DNA from 2 places in the Frankia alni ACN14a genome. Region 1 is predicted to be linked to the other one. Evidence: predicted binding sites of a transcription regulator. Region 1 holds the regulator's gene; the other holds the start of a gene.
What was found. The regulator LexA, encoded in region 1, represses DNA repair genes until DNA is damaged. The targets are predictions, from matches to a motif close to CGAACNNNNGTTCG.
Positions count from the first base shown of each region.

Region 1 (8,257 bases):
AGCCCTTCCTCGCGATACCAGTTGAGAATCGACTCCATAGTGTCATCAACTGAAAGGATGAAACACGCGGAGACCTGCTGGGGGGCTGGGGTTCCGACGTTGAACCAGACCGGGGAGTTGAAGCTGAACACCTGGTGAAGCAGCATCCAGGTCAGCTCGTGCTCGAAGATCTCGGCGTCGGCGTCGGTGGCGAAGTAGCCGTGCTCGCGGCCGGCGGTGCCGTAGGCGCGCACGACCCGGTCGATGAGCTGGCGCAGGGAGGACTCCCGGCCCGGCGTGCCCAGCGCCCCGCGGAAGTACTTGCTCGTCACGATGTTCGACGCGTTGACCGACCAGGATTCGGGGAACTCCACCCCGCGCTGTTCGAAGTTGACCGAGCCGTCCCGCCAGTTGGTCATGACGACGTCCCGGGTCTCCCAGGTGACCTCGTCGTACGGGTGGACGCCGGCGGTGGTGCGCGAGCGCCGGATCTTCAATCCGCTCGCCCTGGCCGCAGACCTGCCCGCCTTCGTGCCGCGACTTTCGGTCATGACGCTCCTCGTCCTGTCTTCTCATCGGCGCGCGCTGGCGCACTGGTGGTGGCATCCCCGCCCGGGCCCGGTCCACTGCATGCGTGGACGGCGGACCGCGGGCGAATCGGCGTGCCGGCCGAGCCGAACCCCGGGGTCAACCGGTCCGGCGGGAGCGGCACGCATGGCGAACACACCGACCCCGGCGGCCCGACTCCCATCCCGGCGCCCGTCCGGCCACGGACACGGCCAGGTGGGGGACGGCCGGGACACGCGAAACCGGGTCGCCGCGACCGGGCCGCGCGGGCATCGAGTAACGCGGAATCGGGTCACACGGGTTCGGACGCCCACGCCGGCCGGGTCAGGTCGTCCCGTGCGCGCGGGAACGGGCCGGCGGGGCGGCGATGCTGCTGGTGGGACGGGCGGGCGGGGCCTGCGCGGCCCGGCGGCGGCCCGTCAGGTGCGGGTGGCCGAGGCGCCGCGCGCCCGGCCGACCTCGTACTCCCCCGTACTCGGCTCGGCCCGGCCGAGGCCGCCCTCGACGATGTTCAACGGGTTCCCGCCGCTGCGGCGGCCCGGGGTCTCCGGGTGCTCGCGAACGGCGGCGAGCATGTCCCGGCCTGGGCGGCCGGGGCGTGAGGTGTCCGAGTCGACCCGCCGGCCACCGGACGGGGGGCTGTCGGGGCCGGCCCGCTGCATCGGGTCCGCCGGGTCGGTGAACGCCCCACCGGTGTGGCGGCCGGCCGGGCCCCCCAGCTCGTCGAGATCGTCGAGGTCGTCCGGCTCGGCGCCGCGGCGGGTACCGGACGTCTCGGCCCGCAGCGCCGCGATCGCGTTCTCGAAGTCGCCGAGCGACTCGAAGGCCAGGTACACCGAGGCGAAACGGAGGTAGGCCACCTCGTCGAGCTCGCGGAGCGGGCCGAGGATCGCCCGGCCGATCGCCTCCGCGGGGACCTCCGCCGAGCCCGAGGAGCGCACGGCATCCTCCACGCGCTGGGCCAGCAGAGCAAGATCATCGTCGCGCACCGGCCGGCCCTGGCACGCCTTGCGCACGCCGGTGATCACCTTGGCGCGGCTGAAGGGCTCCGCCACGCCGCTGCGCTTGAGCACCCGCAGCGACGCCTCCTCCATGGTGGTGAACCGGCGACCACACGACAGGCAGGATCGCCGCCGCCGAATCGCCGAGCCCTCTTCGGCCTCCCGGCTGTCGACGACACGGCTGTCCGGATGCCGGCAGAACGGGCATCGCACGCGATACGCCTCCTTCGTCCGGTCCGGCGCGGACCACCCGGCGCGGCGGGACGACGAGCCGGGAGCCGGCCCACGCCCGAGCACCGGCCAAGCCGTCCTGTGGACGGCCGCCCGCACCTCTGTGGAAAGCCTGTGCATCAACCTGTGGATGACTTACGCCCTCGTAAGCACCAGATGTTGTGTCCAACCTAGCGCACAACCCCAGTGATGGGGACACCGGCCCCCCCGCGTGTCACACCGGGACATCAGCCCGCGGGGGCGCGACAACCCTGCGCGAGGGCGCCTCACCCGCCCGCTGCCGCCGGAGACCGGCCCGTCACGGCGACGAGCCGCCGAGCGCCGGCCGGGATCAGACGGTGGCGGAGTGGACCGCCCGACCGGCGGGTCAGCCCAGCACCAGGAACTGGCCGGGGGTGAGCTCGACCGAGGGGAGATGGTTGATCCGCATCAGCCGATCCACGACGACACGGGTGTCGGCGTCGGGGTCGAGCGCAACGGCGATCTCCCACAGCGTCTCTCCGGCGAGCACCAGGTGACCCCGCGGCGGCTCGCCGGACCACGCGATCGAGGCGCGCGGCAGGACGCCCACCAGCACCGCGGCGAGGGCCAGCGCGACGACGGCGACCACGACAACCCGGCCGCGGCGGGTCAGCCGCAGCGGCGGCAGCGGCTCGCCGGCGCCACGGCGCACCGCCGACCGAGAGACCGGCGAGCGAGAAACCGGTGAACGAGACAGGCACGCCCCCGGAACCGGCCTCCCGGCACCGACCCCGGCGGCCGGCCGGGCCACTCGCACCCGCGCCGGACCGCCCGCCGGCCATCTCCCGGCCCGGCGCGCCGCCCGTTCCCGGGCAGCCGCCAGATCGACCACCTGCGTGGTGTGCGCGCTGTGCACGGCTTCCTCCCCAGGCACCCCGAACCAGGTCGCGGACGCCACGAACTCCCGTTCGATCGAACTCCTGATCGATTGTCGCACCGGAGACCCGCCAGGAAAAGGGACACGCTCGAACAGACGTTTGAGATTCCGCGACCGGGCGGTTACCGTCGAGACGATCAGGTTTGCACCGGGCGGTTTCCCCCGGTCGCGGACAGCCGGGTGCCGTGGGGGGTGCCGGTCTCGCCGGGCGAGGCCGTCAGCCGCGCGCACGTCCGGCGCGCGGCCGCGCGGCGACCAACCGGCGACGGAGTAGGCGACGAGGAGAGCGGTAGGCGATGACCAGCCAAGGCAGGGGTACACGCCGGGGCGGGGCCCGCGGCAACGTGCGGGCCTTTCCCGAAAACCCCGCGGACGCAGCCGGCCTGACCCCCCGGCAGCGCAAGGTGCTCGAGGTCATCCGGGCCGAGGTGGAACGGCGCGGGTACCCGCCCAGCGTGCGGGAGATCGGGGAGGCGGTGGGGCTGACCAGCACGAGCAGCGTGGCGCATCAGCTCAAGGTGCTGGAGGAGAAGGGCTACCTGCGCCGGGACCCGAACCGTCCGCGGGCCATGGAGGTGCTCAGCCCCGACCGGCCACGGCGCAAGGCCGATTCCGGCGCGGCGGCTGTCGTGTCGACGTTCCCGGGCGCCGCGGCGGCGCCGGCCGGGGTGGGCGGCGAGGGGTCCGCGGCCTACGTGCCGGTCCTCGGGCGGATCGCCGCCGGCGGGCCGATCCTGGCCGAGCAGGCGATCGAGGACGTCTTTCCCCTGCCGAAGGAGATCGTCGGCGAGGGCACTCTGTTCCTGCTCCGGGTCGTCGGCGAGTCGATGATCAATGCAGCGATCTGTGACGGCGACTGGGTGGTGGTGCGCCAGCAGCCGGTCGCGGACAACGGTGAGATCGTCGCCGCGATGATCGACGGCGAGGCGACGGTCAAGCGCCTACGGGTCCGCGACGGGAAGATCTGGCTGCACCCGGAGAATCCGACGTTCAGCGACATCCCCGGCGAGGAGGCGACGATCCTCGGGCGGATCGTCGCCGTGCTGCGCCGGATCTGACCGTGGACGGCCGGCCGCGCGAGGCGGCCGGCCGGTTCGGCTGCCACGAACCGCGGGACAGGTGCCACCGGCCGTGCCGTGCCCGTCGGCGGCGGGTCAATGCCGGTCCCGACAGCCCCGGTCCCGACAGCCCCGGTCCCGACAGCCTCGGTCCCGAGGGAACAGGGCTGACGGGCCAGGGCTGGGGGAATGGGTCAGGGCTGAGGGCAGGTCAGGGCTGGGATCAGGGCTGGAAGGCGTGCAGTTCCGCGGCGAGCGACGGGGACACCCTCGCGAGCAGGCGGGTGCCGTCCGCGGTGTGCTCCAACTCGAGCACCTCGCCGTGGGCGTGCACCCGTGAGACGAGATCGCCCCGCGTGTAGGGGACGAGGACCTTCATCTCCACGTCGGGGTGGGGAACCCGGGCGCACAGGGCGTCGACGAGCGCGGTCAACCCCTCCCCCGTGCGCGCCGAGACGAAGACAGCGTCGGGCGCGAGCTGGCGCAGGCCGGCGAGGACGGTCGGCTCGGTGGCGTCAACCTTGTTCACGACAATCAACTCGGCAACGTTGCCCGCGTCGATGTCGTTGAGCACCTCGCGCACCGCGGAGATCTGGGCGGCCGGGTCGGGAGCGGAGCCGTCGACGACGTGCAGGATGAGGTCCGCGTCGGCGACCTCCTCCAGGGTCGAGCGGAACGCCTCGACGATCTGGTGCGGCAGGTGCCGGACGAAGCCGACCGTGTCGGTGAGGGTGAACGCCCGGCCGTCCGGCAGGGTCGCGCGCCGCACGGTCGGGTCCAGCGTGGCGAACAGCGCGTCCTCGACGAGGACGCCGGCGCCGGTGAGACGGTTGAGCAGCGATGACTTGCCGGCGTTGGTGTAGCCGGCGATCGCCACCGCGGGCACCTCGCCGCGCCGGCGAGCCGACCGCTTCGTCTCCCGCACGGTCGCCATCCCGGCGAGCTCCCGGCGCAGGCGTGCCATCCGGGCGCGCAGTCGCCGGCGGTCCGTCTCGATCTTCGTCTCGCCGGGTCCACGGGTCCCGATGGGGGCACGTCCGCCGCCGCTGGCCGCAGCGCGGGACATCGACTCACCCCAGCCACGCAGGCGGGGCAGCATGTACTGGAGCTGGGCGAGCTCGACCTGAGCCTTGCCCTCCCGGGACGTCGCGTGCTGGGCGAAGATGTCGAGGATGAGCGCCGTCCGGTCGATGACCTTGACCTTGACGACCTCCTCGAGCTGGCGCAGCTGGCCCGGGGTGAGCTCGCCGTCGCAGATCACCGTGTCCGCGCCGGTCGCGGCGACGACCTCGGCGAGTTCGCGGGCCTTGCCGGACCCGACATAGGTCGACGCGTCCGGCCGGTCGCGACGCTGCACGAGCGCGTCGAGCACGACCGAACCCGCCGTGGTCGCGAGGGCGGCGAGCTCCGCCATGGAGGCCTCGGCCGACCGCAGCGAACCCGACGTCCACACTCCGATGAGGACGACCTGCTCCAGCCGAAGCTGGCGGTACTCGACCTCGGTGACGTCGTCGAGCTCGGTGGCCAGCCCGGGCACACGGCGCAGTGCCGCGCGCTCCTCCAGGTCGAAGCCGTCTCCCGAATCGTCATAGAAACCCGAGAGGTACGCCGAATCCGCATCGGCGAGGTCGATGAGGGATCTGTCGAAAGTGGACGCCGTCAGGGCGTCGGCAGGAAGAGTCATACCATCCGTTCTCAACGCGGCTCGCTGCCGCGAGATTCCGCGCCGCTTCGTCCGGCCAGGTCACGCGCGGGTTCCGGCGACCTGATGAGGTCCGCGACAGGGGCCGGCGCGGGCGTCGGTCGCTGCCTTGCGGATTCATCCCGTCTCCGACCAGGGTCCCACGCCGCCATGACGATCGCGAACGGTTTCCGGGTTGGCATGCCGTGGCCTTCACATCGGCCGGCACAGGCACCCGGAACGGGGCATGGGCGCCCAGACAGCGCAACGGACCCTCGGCGGCCACCTCACCGCGCTGCGGGCGCCCTGGCCTCGCCGACCTGACGCAAAGCGCTCCCGTGCACCACTGTCGTGACCGCGGGTCGACAAGCCCCCGGCACGAGGTAGACGCCCCGTTCGGGGCGCCCCGAACGGGACGTCGGCCGCGTACCGTCGACGCCGTGTACCGGGAACGACCGGCGACCCGGCTGCCGGCCACGATCTGGTCCGCGCACGGCCCGTCCGGGCCTGCCGGCGGCCTCGATCAGGCGGGGGCCGACCCGCTGCGGCGACGCCTGCCAGCGGGTGGCCCGGCCCCCGACGGGCGGGTGGCGCAGGTCCACCGGATCCTGCCCGACGGCTGCATCGACATCATCTGGAGCTCCGACGGCCGACTGATCGTCGCCGGCCCGGACACGGTCGCCACGCTCGCGAGCTGGGCGCCGGGGGTGCGCCACCTCGGCCTGCGCTTCGATCCCGGGTGCGGTCCGGCCCGGCTCGGGGTGCCCGCCGCGGAGCTGCGCGACCGCCGCTCGGAGCTTGCCGACCTGTGGGGCGCGGGGCCGGCTCGGCGACTCGCCGAGCGGCTCGCCGACGCGGGCGACCCGGCGTGGGTGCTCGAGACGTGCGTTGCCGCCCGTCCCCGCCACCCGGCACTGGGCGATCCGCTCATGCCGACGATCGTCGCCGGCATCCGGGCCGGATTGCCGGTGGCCGAGGTGGCGCGGGCAGCCGCGCTCAGCGAACGTCAGCTCCTGCGCCGCTGCCGGCAGATGTTCGGGTATGGCCCGAAGACACTCGCCCGCATCCTGCGGCTGCAGGACGCGCTGCGCTCGGCGCGGGCCGGCCGGCGCCTGGCGGTGGTGGCCGCCGACGCCGGCTACGCCGATCAGGCCCATCTGGCCCGGGAGGTGCGTGCCCTGGCCGGCGTCACGCTGACCAGCCTGCTGGACCCCCCGCCGAGGCCCCGGAGGACGGCGGGGGACAAGCCTGCCGGTTCTTGCGGTCAGGCAGTCGCGACGGCGGGTAGCGGGGCGAACAGGTCGACGTGGTTGCCGTCCGGATCGAGGACGGTCGCGTAGCGCTGGCCCCAGAAGGCGTCCCAGGGCGGCAGGTGGCCGGGGTGGCCGGCGGCGAGCAGGTCGGCGTGGAGCGCGTCCACCTCGGCGGGACTGTCACAGGCGAAGGCCAGGGTCACCCGCCCGGCGCCGCCGGTGGCCGGCGACCAGTCCGGGTCGAAGGAACGGATCGTCTCCTCGGTGTCGAAGGCCAGGCGCAGCCCGCCGGGCAGGGACACCTCGACGTGCGGTTCGGCGTCGGCGCCGGCCGGCGGGTCGAGCCCGAGCAGGCGGTAGAAGGCCAGGCTGCGGCCCATGTCGGCGACGATCAGGCCGATGAGACTGAACGTGGATGGCATGACCGCACCGTAGGACGTCGCAGGCCAGGCGGTCTTGTCGAAAACGGACGTCGCCGTCGGCGGACACGCCCGAGGTCCGCCGGAGCGGATCAGCGGCCGGAGGAGCCGGGCAGTCCGGCGGCCGCCAGGATCTCGGTGGCGTCGGCGACCCCGGCCACGTCCGCGCTCGCGGCCGCGCCCTGCCCGCCCGGGTCCGCCGGGCCCAGGGTGGCCGGGCCCAGGCTGGCCGGGCGCAGCACACCGTCGTAGACCAGCTCGGCCGGTCCCCGCAGCAGCACGGTGCCGGGACGCCAGACGACCACCAGGCCGCCGCCCGGGACGTCGACCTCGACCTCGACCTCGACCGCCGACGGCGCCGCGCCGGCGCCGTGGCGCACCCCCGACACAGCCGACGGGCGGACGCCCGCCGCCGCGCTTTGCCCCGGCTCGGCGTCAGGCGCGGGCTCGGAGGCGAGGGCAGATCCGGGGGTGGGACGCAGACCCTGGCGGGCGGCCCAGGCCACCGCGACCGCGCAGGCACCGGTGCCGCAGGAGGCCGTCTCCCCGACCCCGCGTTCGTAGACCCGCATGGCGACCCCACCCGGCCGCTCGACGACGATCTCGACGTTCACCCCGTCCGGGAAGTCCACCGGGGAGAACGCGGGGGGGCGGGTCAGGTCGAGATCGCGCAGCGCGGGCACGTCGAGATCGTCGGCGAAGCAGACCGCGTGCGGGTTGCCCATCGACACCCCGACCGCCGTGAAGTCGCGCTCGGCGACGGTCACCGCCGACCCGGCCCCGGCAGACAGCCTCGGCGGCCCCATGTCGACCGTGACGTCCCCCGCGGCCGGCACCTCCACGAGGCGCAGGCCGGCGCGGGTCGCGATGGTGAAGCGGCCGGGCTGGGCGTAGCCGGCGGCGACCAGGTAGCGGGCGAACACGCGGGCGCCGTTGCCGCACATCTCGGCGACGGACCCGTCGGCGTTGCGGTAGTCCATGAACCAGCGGGCGGCCCCGGCGAGGGGGGCGACCTCGGGGACGGCGGCGGACAGCACGACCCGCAGCACGCCGTCCGCGCCGACGCCGGTGCGCCGGTCGCACAACGCACGGACCAGGTCCGCGGTGAGCTCGAGGTCGCCGTCCGGGTCGGGCAGCACGACGAAGTCGTTGCCCGTGCCATGGCCCTTG
Region 1 covers NC_008278.1:6,172,280-6,180,536, forward strand. Annotated here, with positions in the region: gene FRAAL_RS24815 (vitamin B12-dependent ribonucleotide reductase) at 1-530, opposite strand, end outside; gene nrdR (transcriptional regulator NrdR) at 966-1,760, opposite strand; gene FRAAL_RS24825 (LysM peptidoglycan-binding domain-containing protein) at 2,146-2,451, opposite strand; gene lexA (transcriptional repressor LexA) at 2,973-3,734, shown strand; gene hflX (GTPase HflX) at 3,958-5,418, opposite strand; gene FRAAL_RS24840 (helix-turn-helix transcriptional regulator) at 5,856-6,755, shown strand; gene FRAAL_RS24845 (VOC family protein) at 6,680-7,090, opposite strand; gene dapF (diaminopimelate epimerase) at 7,180-8,257, opposite strand, start outside.

Region 2 (8,257 bases), 2.1 Mb from region 1:
TCGCCGTTGGGGGCAGACCGTGTATCACGCTCACTCCGCACCCGGAGATGCCACGTTCAGGCGCGGCATTCCGGGGGTTCGCGCGTGCACGGGGGCGGCGCTCGCGCTGGCCCTGGTCGGCCTCACGGCCGGTTGCTCGGCCAGCAGCGACACCGCCTCGTTCACCCCGGCGCCGCACGCGACGCGGGTCGCGCCCGCCGTCGAGGCCGACCCGCTGCCACCGCTGAGCAAGTTCATCACCCAGCCGGACGGCAGCCAGGTGACGACGGTCAGCGCCGACTACCTGTTCGACTCGAACAGCAGCGAACTGCGGGGGGAGGCGATGACGGCGTTGCAGCAGGTCCTGCCCGCGATCCGGGAGCATCCCGGCCCCATCTCGGTGATCGGCTACAGCGATGGGCTGGGGCGAACCGAGGACAACCAGAAGCTGTCGCTGGAACGGGCAAAGTCCGTCGAGGCGTGGCTGGCGACGCAGAACATCCCCAGCTCCGTGCTGGATGTCGAGGGCAGGGGCGAACAAGGCGCGCAGGACGGCGTCGCCGACGCGAGCCGACGCCGAGTGGAGATCGTGCTTCGATGACGTGCGACGTTTCCGCCGGTCCGCCGGTGCCCCTGCCTCCGGGCGCGGCCGGAACGGGTGAGCCCGCAGCCCGACGCCGGACCCAGGACCGACGCCGGACCCAGGACCGACGCCGGACCCAGGACCGAGGCCGGACCCAGGACCGAGGCCAGGACCATCCGGGCCAGGGCCAGGACCGACGTCCTGGCCAGGACCCTGGCCAGGACCGACGTCCGGGCCAGGGCGGCCAGAGCCAGGACCGACGCCGGGGCCGGGGCCGCCGCCTGCACAGCCGACTGGCCGGGCTGGTGGCTGCGGCCATGCTGGCGACGCCGATGCTCGCTGCCTGTGACGCCGGCGGCCTGCTCGGCACGTCCAAGGCGGACGGTCCGCTCGACTGCTCCAAGTACCAGGAGTCCACGCCCTCGGCCGGCGCGCCGCTGCTGCTGGTGCTGCTCGACGTGACCGACAACTCGGCCGCCACCGCGCAGCGCGTCGCGACCCGGGTCCAGCCCTATCTCGACACAGCGCTGAAGGACGGCGCCTACATCCGGCTCGTCGCCAGCGGCGGCACGGCCATGACGTACTCGGACTGCTTCCACGGTGACCGGATGTTCCAGATCAAACGGAACAACAACCGGCGCGAGGAGAAGGACCGGGTCGCCGCCGCCAAGGCCCTCGGCACGGAGATCGACCACGTCGTCCAGACCGAGCGGGTCAGCGCGAAGGGCAGTGCCACGGGCCTGCTCGCCGGCATCAACGACGAGCTCAACACCGTCCGGTCCACACCGGACGTGAAGGTCACCGACGTGACCGTTCTCGTCTGGAGCGACCTGCTCGGCACCGGTCAGGACTCCGACTGCCTCAACGTCGACGGCAAGAAGGCGTCCGCGTCCATCGCCGAGGCGCTGGTCAAGCGGTGCTTCGAGACCCAGCAGATCACCACGGTGGGCAACGACAAGGTTCGGTTCCTCGGGGTCAACGAGGGCGCGGCGGATCGGCCGCAGCAGGATCTCGCCCGGTACCTCAAGGGCGAACTGTGTCGACGGATCAGCAGTGACTGCAGCTAGCTCGACCATCCGCACCATCTCGACCGACACAACCCCTACGACGACGTCACCCATTTCATCCACCCCGACAGACCCGACAGACCAGATTCATCCGATTCATCCGGCCGCTTCGACCGTCCCGGCCGCCCGTCCGCCCGCGCCCGTCGCGGCAGCCCCCGAGCTCCCGGAGCATCCCGTCCGCAACCGCCGCGGCACGCACCACGCCGATCCATCCGAACCGCTACTGGCCACGACGGCGCCGGTGGAACTCAAGCCGAGGAGACGACCGATGGGCGTCCTGCACGAGCCCGAGGACCAGCACTTCAGCCCGGCACTGATGCGCTCGACGGTCGTGATCACCGGCTGCCTGGTGATGCTCGCGGTACTGGAGATCTGGGTCTGGTTGACCCTGTCGTCCCCGTTCGCGAAGGTCTCGGTCACCGGATCGATGATCGTGACCGCGCTCAGCTTCTTCATCACCGGCAACACCTTCCGGCTGCGCGACATCCGGCGCCGGGTGGGCAACCGTGCTCGGGCCGGCCGCATCGCTCCGATCGACGCGTTGTCCACCCTGCCGCCGCGGGAGACGATCGCCCGCCGCTTCATGCTCGGCGCCGTCGGCGCCGTGGTCGGCGTCGGCACCCTCGTGCTGACCATGGTCTTTTCCGGCGACGAACAGCAGGGGGCGCGCGAGGCCATGGTCGCCTCGGTGCTCGGCATCGTCTGCGCCATGCTCTGCTTCGTCGGCGGCACCTTTGCCCGCCCCATCGACTGAACCGCTCATCCCCATCGGCTGACCGCCGTCCCCGTCCACTGACCGCCCATCGGGACCGACATCGGAAAAGTAGGAGCCTGAAACGGTGCTGCGCAGGGGAAACCAGCCAGGGCGTCTGGCCAAGCAGCTCATCCGCCGGGTGGGAGACGCCGACATCGCGCTGGCGGGTGCGGAGACCCGCCCCAAGGTCCTCAAGAGCCTGGAGGACGCGGAGGTCCAGGAGGTCCGGGCGGCCGTCCGGGCCGACGGGCGGACCCTGGAGGAGTTGATCGCCGAGCTCCGCATGGAGATCGACTCCCGGGCCGAGCGCCGCGAGCGGCGGACCGAACTGATCAAGAACAAGGTCGAGCAGGGCCGGTTGTGGCGCAGCGTCGGGGTGCAGGAGCGCATCCCGCAGATGGCGCTGGCGGGACCGGCCCGCACGGTCGTCCTGACGTTGCTCGCGGCGCTGGACTTCTACGTGTTCGCGCAGTCCTATGCGGTGCTCGCCGACGTCGGCGGCTACGGCCCGGAGTGGTGGCTCGGCGGCCTGCTCGGCGTCGCCGTCTTCATCGCCGGGGTGGCGCTCGCCCACGGGATCAAGGCGTCCATCCTCGCCCGCGCCCAGAAGCAGATGCTCGCCGATGCCGACGCCGGCCGCTTCAAGATCGACCTGGACATCCGCGAACAGCTCGTCGAGTCGAAATCGTCCCCGCTGGCGCTGAGCCTGACCACGGCGATCTTCCTGCTGCTGTCGATCGCCGGGGTGCTCGTGCGCACGCAGGGCACGGCCGGCGAGAGCACCGGCGGCGCGGTGATCCTGTTCCAGGCGCTGATCCCGCTGGTCGCCGTGGCGGTCGAGCTGTACCTGCACGATCCGACGGAGCGCGACGAGCCTATGCCGAACATCGTCGACCGACGGCTGGAGCGGCGCCTGGCCAAGGCCGAGCGCCGGCTGCGCATCGTCGCCGCCCAGGTCGAGGCGAAGGTGTCGCAGATCGAGAAGCTATACCGGGTCGAGGAGGCCATCCTCGACGTCGAGCAGAAGGACATGGGCCTGCGCCACACCACCGACCTGGTGCTCGGCGGCGGCCACATCCCGACCATGCCGACGAACGGGCGAGTCGCCGAGGTGGACCGCGACCAGCTCGAGAAGACCATCAAGATGGCCCGTCGATCCTAGCCAGCCGCATCTCCAGATCATGGTGACCGGGGCGGCCTTCACAGCCCTCGCCCGCCCGCGTGGGGCCGACGGATGCCGCCGCACCGGGGAGGCAGGGCCCGGCTGGGACGACCAGCCCACGGTGGTCTGCCGGTCGGCACGGCTCCCGGCGCTGCCGGCCGGCTGCGCGTCTCCCCACGACCTGCGAGGGGAAGCCAGCAGGCGGTCGGCGGAGGCTGGGCCGACCACCCCTTGTCAGGTGGCGCTGGTGAGGAGGTCGGGTAGGTGGGTGTAGGGGTTGCGGCGGGGGCGTTGGTGGGGGTCGATGCGCCAGGGTGGGGTGTAGGCGGGGTGGCCGTCGTCGGTGAAGATGATGGTCCAGCCGTCGTGGTGGACTTGGCGGTGGTGGTGGCCGCAGAGCAGGACGAGGTTGTGGAGGGCAGTGGTTCCGCCGTGTGTCCAGTGGATGACGTGGTGTGCTTCGCACCAGGACGGGGGTCGGTCGCAGCCGGGGAAGCTGCATCCGCGGTCGCGGGCGGCGAGGGCGCGGCGTAGCTGTGGGGGCACGACGCGGGTTGATCGTCCGATGTCGAGGGGGACGCCGGCGGGGTTGAGGATGATGCGGGTGATGTCGGCGTCGCAGGACAGTCGGGTCAGGACGCTGTGGGGTAGGGGGAGTCCCCAGTCGGTGGTGGCGGGGGTGGTGCCGGTGGCGAGCAGGGTGTTCCAGTCGATGGTGATGGTGAGGTGCGGGCGCACCCCGCCGCTCTGCGGGAGGGTGGCGGCGCCGAGGGCGCGGGTGGTGAGGTCGAGCAGGGCGTCGGCGCGGCGGCGGGTGGGGCTGCGCCGGTCGGGGGTGCCGTCCGCCGCGGGGTGGGGGGCGGCGAGGCTGTCGAGGGCGGTGCGTAGGAGGGCGGCGCCTTCGGCGTCGAGTTCGCCGTGGATGAGGGTGGCGCCGGTGGGGGTGTCGGTGAGGGTGAGGCGGCGGATGTCGGCCGGGTCCGGGGTGGGGGTGTCGCGGCCGTCGTTCCCGTGACCGCCGAGGCCGCCGTTGCCACCGGTGCCGGTGCCATCGTTGCCGGTCTTGCCGGTCTTGCCGGTGCGGGTGCTGGGGTTGGTGTGTTCGCCGGTGTGGCTGTCGGTGTGGGGGTCGTCGCCGCCGGGGGAGGTGTCGGTGGTGGTGAGTGTTTCGCGGAGGCGGGCGGCGAGTTTGACGAGGTGGTGGGGGTCGAACTGGTCGGCGAAGCGTAGGAGGGCCTGTTCGGCGGCGGTCTGCTGGTCGGGGGTGGTGGCGGTGGGCAGGGTGCGTAGCGCGTCGCTGATGACCATCGCCTGTTCGACGGTGATCGTTCCGTCGGCCAACGCGGTGCCGGTGGCGGTGTGGACGGTGGTGGTGTCGTGGGCGAGGGTGACCTGGCGGCGGGCGTCGCGGGTGGTCAGGCGTAGCCGGTCGCGCAGCCAGCCGGTGAGGTCGGTGGCGCCGTGGCGCACGGCGAATCCGCGGTCCTGGGCCTCGACGAACAGCAGCCCTCGGACGGCGGCGACGCGGCTGGTCAGCCGGCAGACCCCCTCGAGCAGCCCGTCCAGCTCCGTGTCGGACAGCTGCCAGGCCTGGGCGGTGAGGAGCCCGTCGAGCTGGCGGGAGATTGTGGCGAGGCGGGTCGGCGGGTCAGGGCCGTCCCCGAAGTCGTTGAGATCCATGGGGTAACGGTAGAACAACATCCACCCAATGTCGAACACCTGTTCGTACGCTGTGGGCGGAGACGACACGGGAACCAACTCGCACCGCCCCCGAGGAAAAGCCACCTACAGCACGGGATTGGCCGGGTCCGTTGGCGACGGCGGGTCGCCCGCCGCTGGCTGGGCCGCGCCGACACCACCGCCGCTGACAACACCAACGCCACCACCACCGCCGCCACCATCGCCACCACCACCACGGACGACACCATCGCCGACAACGCCGTCGCCGCCATTGCCACCGCCACCGCCACCGCCACCGCCGACACCATCGCCGACAATGCCGCCGCCTCGGACGGCAACGCCACCGCCACCATCGCTGAGGCTTACGGCGCGCTGAGCGCCGATCCAGGCGTTCACCACTGCCCAGTGCATCGTCAGCCACTGCCGCCTGGCCCGCTCGGGGCCCGGGATCTCCGCCGCCGGCACCCACCACCAGCGCAGCAGCAGCGGCGACGCGAACGGCAGGGCCTGCCAGACCTCGCCGGGCGCGCTGAGCTCGTCCAGGCCGGCGTGCGCCACGATCATCGTGGCGGCGATGCGGCCGGTGGCGAGTGCGGCGAGCACCCCGGCCGGTCGCGGCGGCAGCACGGCGTCAAGATCCTCCGCGATCGCCGCCCGGTCCCACTGGCCGCGGGCACGCAGCCGGGCGATCAGCCGCCGGCGGCGTGACGGGGTGAAGTTCGCCCCCTCCGGGAAGATCACCAGCGCCTCACCGGCGGTCAGGCTGTTGGCGAGGTCGCCGATCCGAGCGGCAGCATGGTCGTCCGAGCCGTCGTTGCGCAGGAAGCAGGCGCCGAGCCGGCCGAGCAGGATGTCGATCGCCGGATCGAGCTGGAGCCGATTGATCAGCACCACCCGTGGGGTCCGGTGGTAACGGTTGAGCAGCAGGTGGATGAGCACGAAGGAGTCCCCCGGCCCGGCGTGCCGGCTGAGCACGAGGACGGGCCCCGAACCGGCGTCGACCGTCCCCACGGGCGGCTCGGTGACCTCCAGGCGCAGCCCGACGAGCCGCCGGGCGGCCGCGACCAGCACGGCGAGCGTGCGGCGCAGCAGCCACAGGTGGGCGGCCTCCCAACGCCCGTCGAGGGCCGGCCGGGCCAGCCACAGCCCGAACATGGCGACGATCAGCACCATCTCGGCGGTCAGGTAGATCGCGACGAGCAGGGCCGCGCGCGGCACCCGCAGCCGGCGGTCCACCGGAGCGGCCAGCAGGCCGAGCGCGGCGACGGCGACGGCGAGCAGGGCCAGCGCCGCCGCCAGCGGCACGAACAGCGGGTCGACCAGGAACCGGCGGATCGCCCACGGTGGAACGCCCACGGCGTCAGCCCTCCAGGTCAGAGCACATCCAGCGACCGGGTACGGTCGCCGGCGGTGAGGTCGAGGTAGGCCGCGGTGGCCTGCCGGGCCTGCTGGATGCGCCGGTTCAGGCCCGAGGTGGAGCGGTAGCGCAGCGGCACCAGCGGGGCGCCGCGCTCCCCGACCGGCAGCACGTGGACGGCGACCCCGCTGGGAAGCCGGGCCATCGCCTCGGTGAAGCCGCGCCGGCGGGCGATCTCGAAGGCGACCAGACCGGCCTCCCAGGGCCAGCGCGGCGGCCGTAGCGGCCGTTCGATCCGGCCGACGTGCAGGACGTAGACCGTGTGTGCCCCAAGCTCCACCGCCCGTCCGACGGGGTTGCTGTCGACGATCCCGCCGTCGATGAAGTGCTCCTCCCCGATGCGCACCGGCGGCAGCAGCGCCGGAACCGCGCAGGAGGCCAGCACCGCCTCGACGAGCGGTCCGCGGTCGAACCAGTGCGCAGCGGCCCGTTCGATGCTCGCCGCGACACACTGGAACCGCACCGGCAGGTCCTCGATCGGCCCGGCCGGCAGGTGCGTGCGCAGCAGCGCGCGCAGCGGGGCGTTGGAGTGCAGGTGACCGTGCTGGACGACGGTGGCCAGCCGCCGGGCCGGGCCCCCCGCGAACACGTCGGAGACGCCAAGCTGCGACCACAGATCGGTCAGCCGGTCGATCGTCGCGGGCGCGGGTTCGGCCGCCACCGCGGCCCCGTTGATCGCGCCGACGGAGGTGCCTACCACCAGGTCGGGCAGGATGTCGGCGTCGAACAGGGCGGCGAGCATGCCGACCTCGCTCGCACCGAGGATGCCACCCCCGCCGAGAACGAAGGCCACCCCCGCCCCACGAGCCGCCCCCGCACCTCGAGCTGCATCCGCCCGGTGAGCCGCATCCGCACCACGGCCTGAATCAGCACCACGGCCTGAATCAGCACCACGGCCTGAATCAGCACCACGGCCTGAATCAGCACCACGGCCTGAATCCGCCCCACGGCCTGAATCAGCACCACGAGCCGCATCCCCGACGCCGGCCGCATCCCCGACGCCGGCCGCATCCCCGCCGCGGGCCGCATCCCCGACGCCGGCCGCATCCCCGCCGCGGGCCGCATCCACCTGCCCGCTCGCCGCCGGCTCGGGCCAGGGCCACGGCCGCTCATCCCGACCCGCCGATTTCGCGTCCACCCACATCCCATCCGCCGAAGCGCCGCATCCACCGAACCGCCGGTCCTGTGCCCACGGCTCGCGCTCGCTGTCCGTGGCGGCGATCGATCACCTCCTTCCCCGATCCGGGCCGGCCGACCCGTCCGCAGCCGGATCGTCGGCCGTCACACTCCGCCCGACCGAAGCCGGCACGGTATCCCTGCGCCCTGGGCGGGGCAGGCGCAGCCACGCCACCGGTCCCCGTCCGTCGCGGAGCGACCCCGGACGGGGAGAATGAGCGGCATGCTTTCGGACGACGACGTGGATGAGATCGTCTTCAGGGCGGCGGGCAGCGGCGATCACCGTGGCGCGGCGGGCACCCTGGAGGCACTGGCCGAGCGGCCGGACACCCACAGCGAGACGATCACCCGCGCCTCCCTGTTGGTCGACGCGGGCAGCCAGTACGGGCTCGCCCAGGACTGGAGCGAGGCCATCCGCTGCTACCGCGCGGCCGTGGCC
Region 2 covers NC_008278.1:801,780-810,036, reverse strand. Annotated here, with positions in the region: gene FRAAL_RS03230 (OmpA family protein) at 20-580, shown strand; gene FRAAL_RS03225 (hypothetical protein) at 880-1,629, shown strand; gene FRAAL_RS35980 (hypothetical protein) at 1,898-2,383, shown strand; gene FRAAL_RS03215 (hypothetical protein) at 2,469-3,545, shown strand; gene FRAAL_RS03210 (HNH endonuclease signature motif containing protein) at 3,780-5,225, opposite strand; gene FRAAL_RS03205 (1-acyl-sn-glycerol-3-phosphate acyltransferase) at 5,331-6,581, opposite strand; gene FRAAL_RS03200 (patatin-like phospholipase family protein) at 6,599-7,384, opposite strand; gene FRAAL_RS03195 (hypothetical protein) at 7,336-7,608, opposite strand; gene FRAAL_RS03190 (tetratricopeptide repeat protein) at 8,042-8,257, shown strand, end outside.
Region 2: a site for LexA is predicted at 5,258-5,271, ahead of FRAAL_RS03210 (HNH endonuclease signature motif containing protein). Genes of this name have one in related genera too.